DNA from 2 places in the Clostridium sp. FP1 genome. Region 1 is predicted to be linked to the other one. Evidence: riboswitches for the same ligand, from Rfam matches in the RefSeq annotation. Region 1 holds a riboswitch; the other holds the start of a gene.
What was found. A riboswitch is a leader RNA that binds a small molecule or an ion and turns the genes downstream of it on or off. The one in region 1 is predicted to bind cyclic di-AMP.

Region 1 (3,218 bases):
TCTCTTCATTTTCAAATATGTGTTTGTCCGTAAACGCTGTCCTTCCCAGGTGCTCTAAGGCTCTTCTTATTTCTGGTTGAAAGATTATAACAATAGTCAAAACACCGATTGTTATGGTCTTATTTAAAATCCAATTTAATACTGTAAGATTAAGCAACTGACTTATAGGAATAAGTAGAAAAATAAGCACTATCCCTTTTAATAACTGCTCAGCTCTTGTTTCCTTCATTAGCATATAAGTTTTATAGAATATATAGGCCACCACTAATATATCCAAAACTGAAAAGAAACTTATATTTTTAATTGTGCTTAACATTAACTTAAGTACATCCATAAAGCCACACCCCCTTAATAAAACTCTTATTTATAATTATACACCATGCTATGGCTTATTAATATAAATTATAAGTTAATTTTATTATAATAAATAGATTTATGTTCAGTGGTTATTCTATTAATTTATGTATTTTCAAATGATAAAGACTACAATTCTACAATTTATCCTAAAAGGATGTAATTGTATAATTTTTCTAGAATAATTTAACTCTATTATGATAATATAATAATATAATACAAAAATAAGGGAGTGAGTTTATTTGAGCGAAAAAAAAGATATTGCAGATGCTAATAAAAAAAGGAAAACATTTAAAATTATACTTTTTCTATCTATCATAATGACCTCCACAGGAATTTTCTTTGCCAGCTACTATTCATCTTTAAATAAAGTATATGCCTCCTATGAAACCACTATAACAAAAAATATTAAGGGTATTAACGAAGTTAATAAAAATATAGAACAACTTTTTAATACTAACGGAACAATAGATGTTGAATATGCAAAAAAGCAATTACCCAGTAGTATTAATGATTTAACTAAATTAAAGGATAACTTAACAAATTCTAAACCAACCTCAAAATATAAAAAAGATCATGAAAATCTAAAACTAGGTTTAGATAATAACTTATCAATTTATAAGCAAGCACTAGCAATTTTAAATGATCCCTCTGGTTCTTCTGCAGATGAATTTAGTACCACTCTTAAAACTTATAGAAATAACTGCATGAATTTTTACTCATTAATAGATATTTATAATGTTAAAATAACCCTTCCAAAAACTTCATTAACCTTCATTGATGATGTACTTAACGACAGTTATATGGCAATAAGAATGCAAGTGGAAGAAGATATTAAATCTAATCAAACTAAGGAGTTCATTAGTAAAATTGATACCATATCCAAAAGTTTTTTAGATATTAAAATCAATTATTACTCTTATGTGGTAAAGGTAAGAAAAAATAATATGTCCTATGATGATCTCTTGTTACTAATAGGTGATAATCTTGTAAAACTAAGCAATGTGCAAACTACTTTTAAAAGTTTATCTATACCGACCTCTACTGCTGCTACTTATGAATCCTTCAAACCCCTATTAGATATGTATGAAAATTATTTAAAGGATTTTAAACTTGCACTTACAAATGAAAAAATTCAAGCCCTAAGTGCTACTGTAAATTCATCAGCATCAGACTCTTTATATACCTCTTCCAATTTAAAATTTGCTGAGTTAGAAAATTACTATAGTGTATTTATTAAAACCTTTATTGAACTAAAGAATAAATAAAATTAATGTATTATATTCATTCTCCTGGGCACACTATTATTGCCTAAGTAAAAAAAACACGGAGGAACCAAGCATTTGGGGTGAATCACAATTTGTGTAGGTTAAACCTTTTCCGAACCCGTCAGCTAACTCCGTAGGCAAAAGGAGAGGATAGTATGAAAAAATTTACTTTTTTAGTTTGTATTTTAACATTATTCACATTATTACCTAATTTAAACGCAAAGGGAGAATATTTATATTCACAGGGTTCAGAAATCAAAGATTTATATAATGAGAAAATAGAAGCACTAGCTGTATTTAATGGATCCAATGACTCGGTTTATGTTACTGATAAAGATATTTATTTAATGTCTCAAGTTGTATATGCTGAGAGTTGTGGTGAACCTGCTAGTGGCAAACTTGCAGTAGCCTCCGTTATATTAAATCGTACTAGACATGCCGGTTTCCCAAAGTCTATTTCTGGTGTTATTAATCAAAAAAATGCCTTTTCTTGTGTTAAAAGTGGAAAGGTAGTTCACCAAGGCAAACCAGATGTTATTCCAGATTCCGCTAGTTACACAGCTGTATTAGATGCATTAAAAGGTAAAGATCCTACAGATAAGGCTGTTTTCTTTTATAATCCTGAAATATCAACTTCTCAATGGATGAAGGATATAAAAAAGGCCAATATAAAAACTATAGGAAATCATGTATTTTTTGTAGTTAAATAAAAAAAACTGTAGTTATACACTACAGTCCAGGCAGCTAACCCCAATTAGTTTTAACTAAAGTTAGTTTTAACTAAAGTTAGTTTTAACTAAAGTTAGTTTTAACTAAAGTTAGTTTTAACTAAAGTTAGCTGCCTAAATTTATTTCTTAGCTGAATCCAAATATGAAACTGCCGATAATGCAGCTACAAGTCCCTCACCAGCTGACTTCATATACTGATATGGCTTTCCGGTGCAGTCTCCTGCAGCATAACACCCTTCTATGTTTGTTTGCATATTTCTATCTACTTTTATATGCCCTTCTTCTATCTCAAGCCCCGGAACTAATTGGCTTGGAGATAAACTATCTCTTAGCATGAAAATTCCATCTGTAATTATTTCACCCTGCTCCAAAACAATTTTAGTTACCCTATCAACACCTACTATTTCTAAAGGTTTATGATTTATTATCTCTACATTAGGATTTAGTTTATATTCCCCTCTGTACATTGGAACATAATATGTTTTTCCACATAATTCACTGACAAAATTAGTTTCTTCTTCACTCCCTTTGTTATATCCTACTACAACAACTGTCTTACCTTTATACAATGGAGCATCACAGGTAGCACAGTAACCTACTCCTTTTCCTAATAACTTTTCTTCTCCTTTTAATGGTTTTCCATATTCTATACCTGTAGCTAAAATTATTGATTTAGCCTCATATATTTTATCATTTACCATTAATGCAAAGTAATCTCCCATAGCGTAAACATTATTTATTCTCTCATTTACAATACTTATGCCCATAGCTTCAATATGTGCTGCAAAGTGGTTTTTAAGCTCTTTTCCTGTAAGATTATAAAACCCTAAAAAATTATTTACCTTTGGTGCTTTTACTAGTTTTGCA
Region 2 (3,218 bases), 1.1 Mb from region 1:
TTTTTTATAAATTTATAGATATATATATATCCTTCCTCTGTTTTTTCTTTTTTTAATTCCGCAGGCATTGCAGTTAAATATGCTTTTATTTCTGTCATGGTATTAAAACTTGCACTTTTTTTATCTGCCCCTTGCAGCGTTCCTAGCCACTTTTTTAATTCAACAGTTTGAACTGCACTAATATCTTTTTCCGAAAGTTTATTTAATATTTTAAGGTCTGCATTTACCATTTCAATGATTTGTGAACTGGTTGCATCATTGCCAATCACTTGAAAATTTATTTTAACATACTCTATCTTACTTGCTTGTAACTCCTTAGTTATAATATCAATACTACCTTTGGGATAAATACCAAGTAAAACCCTATTTGAATTATTTTCTTCAATAATAAAGGGTGTACCAGACTTCATTAAACTATTTTTCAAAACCAAAGCGTTTGCCTTGTTACTAAACGTACCACATTGTATTCCTACATACTCATTAATAATGCCTTCAGAAACTACTTTAGAAGTATCTTTAGTATTTTTATTTGTTACCTTATCTTTTTCTAAACCTATTTTAGTAGTTTTATCCCCTATAGTTGCATTTGTATTATTCTTAGGTAATAGTTTGGAAAATATGCTGCCCAGTGCAATAGCTGCTATTATAATTAATATAAAAACCAGCATAAAATTATTTTTTTTCCTAGGTGGTTTATAATTATATCTAGTATATTTCATACTAACATCCCCCAACTTAATAAATCCTTATTTAAAATATTATTATTTGAAAGCTGATTTTAGAATAAAAAAAGGAAAATATATTAGACATATATAGATAAAAAAAAATCCGACAATGAATGTCGGATTATAGTATATCTAATTGAGTATTCTTCTTGCACCAGCGAATCTTTCATTGTAATAACTTTTATCTAAATTACTCACTGTAACTTTCCTGCTTCCTGATGAGGCATGTATAAACTCTCCATCCCCTGCATAAATACCAACATGTGAAACTGGTCCATCTGTATTAAAGAAAATTAAATCTCCTTGTTTTAGATTGTCTCTAGGTACTGGACTTCCCTCACCTATTTGAGAACCTGCATAATGTGGTAAATCTACTCCAAAAGCATTATAAACATACTTTGTAAAGCCTGAACAATCAAAGGATTTAGGTCCCGAAGCTCCCCATACGTATGGTTTTCCAATAAAATCATAGGCATAAGCAATTAAATCCATTTCACTACCTTCAACTAATTCTTTAGTTGAAATTCCTCCTCTAGATAATCTTTTTTCCACTTCTTTTTTCTTTTTTTGCGAACTTCTTTCTGGAACTTTAATAACCTTATCTGTTTTAAAAGTTACACAGCGAAGAAACACTTGTGTGGGCCCTTTAATTACAATATCAGCTTTTACCATTTCTGTTTTCATACTTGTAAAAAAACCTATGAATAATAGAAAAATTGCCATTTTGACTAAATTAGATTTTAAAGTGTTCACTCCATTCCCTCCTAAAGCTTCCGAAGTTAGCTGACGGGTTCGGGATTGAAGGCTCCCTACTAGTAAATATCTACTATTTTCTAGATTAACCCCATAATTCTTGGTTCCTCCGTACCTATATATAAATAGGATTCAGCTTAATTTATTGTAAATATTTTTCATGAAAATATCAATAGCTTTAATGACCTTTGAAAAGAACTGAATATTATAAGCATTATTTCATTTTATTGAATTAAATTCTTTTTTTAAAATTAAAATATCCTTGTCTTTGCTATTTATTTCTAAAAAATTACTTGTCACTCTACTTATTTCAAAGTTATTATTTTTCCATATTTTCATCATACCCTTATTATCAGCTGAAACAAAAGTATAGAAATTACGTATTCCATAATTTTTATACAAATGTTTTATGAATTCATCAATAATTGTAGTAGCTACATCAACATCACATAATCCAAATTCTATTAAATAGCACATAATCCACACTTCATTTGGATTTTTAAATTCTATTCTCCCTTTAATAATTCCTATAAGTTCACTACCCCTTAAAACTTTAAGAAAGTATTCTCCCTCACTTACATAATACTCTAAATATCTTTCGTAGAAATCCACAATCCCGTAATCCTGACTCGCATCTATATTAAATCCTTGCTTAGAATTAATCCAATCTTCAATTTTAGTAATATCTTCTTTTTCTACACTCATGATACTAACATCATCAAACACAATATCTATATTAAACATATTCTCACCTCTTGGATAATTAAAATCTACGTTAGTAATTAATTCTACATTACATTTAAATTTCCTTCAATAAAAAAAGTATATATTACTAAGCATTTAAAATGCCATATAAATTTTATAACCCTATAATTTTTTATAGGGTTATAAAATAAATGATTTCTGTAATTTATTTCTGCTTTATGTTGAACTTAAGACTATTTTTATTCCTCACTATACATAAGTGTAAGTCTAACAATTCTTCTAACTATATTTCTTGCCTCTGCATAAGGCATACCATACCTGGTCAAACTTCTAAATATAGCAGGATTATACCTTTCAATTTTTCTTACAATAGCATCAACATCATTGTATTTTGGATTAACTCTATTTTGATTATTATATCCACCTTCATCTTCATATTTGTCCATTTGCCTTAATCCCTCATTCTCATCCCCATAATCTTTCATAGATGCATCTCCATACATCATAGACATTGAATTAAGCCCATTCATAGACATATCTTCATTAAATTGATTCATTCCCATACCTGGGTCCATTTCCATATTTGGATTTACATCTTGCATGTATCCCATTGGCCTACCCATATTTGGGTTCATACCCATACTTGTGTTCATACCCATATTTGGGTTCATACCCATACTTGTGTTCATACCCATATTCGGCATGCTATTCATTTGTCCATATCCATACATCATAGGTTCAAATGGAATCATTTCATATTCTTCATCCATATCTGTATCTTCAAAGTTTCTGCCCTCTAGATTCATCATTGCCCTCCCTACTTTCCATATTACTAATACATTAACAATTTATGCTAGAGGCAACGTTTTGATACTAATTTTTATAATAAATTTTTGAAAGGGTATTTTACTATAAATGCATTTCACGTAATATACCTTTTCTTCACGCTACCAAATGAAAAAATGCCATAAAAATAAAGAGGGTAATCACACCCTCTTTATTTCCCTTGCTACTTTAATCCTCTTACAGGTTTAC

Region 2: another riboswitch for cyclic di-AMP. It lies ahead of G9F70_RS18045 (C40 family peptidase); the one in region 1 lies ahead of G9F70_RS22665 (cell wall hydrolase).

The regions. Positions count from the first base shown of each region.
Region 1 covers NZ_JAAMNJ020000001.1:4,788,019-4,791,236, forward strand. The annotation lists gene cdaA (diadenylate cyclase CdaA) at 1-334, opposite strand, end outside; gene G9F70_RS22660 (hypothetical protein) at 597-1,622, shown strand; cyclic di-AMP (ydaO/yuaA leader) riboswitch at 1,653-1,776, shown strand; gene G9F70_RS22665 (cell wall hydrolase) at 1,778-2,332, shown strand; gene G9F70_RS22670 (NAD(P)/FAD-dependent oxidoreductase) at 2,471-3,218, opposite strand, start outside.
Region 2 covers NZ_JAAMNJ020000001.1:3,687,544-3,690,761, forward strand. The annotation lists gene G9F70_RS18040 (SPOR domain-containing protein) at 1-719, opposite strand, end outside; gene G9F70_RS18045 (C40 family peptidase) at 858-1,478, opposite strand; cyclic di-AMP (ydaO/yuaA leader) riboswitch at 1,480-1,626, opposite strand; gene G9F70_RS18050 (GNAT family N-acetyltransferase) at 1,698-2,222, opposite strand; gene G9F70_RS18055 (hypothetical protein) at 2,423-2,992, opposite strand; gene G9F70_RS27075 (hypothetical protein) at 3,193-3,218, opposite strand, start outside.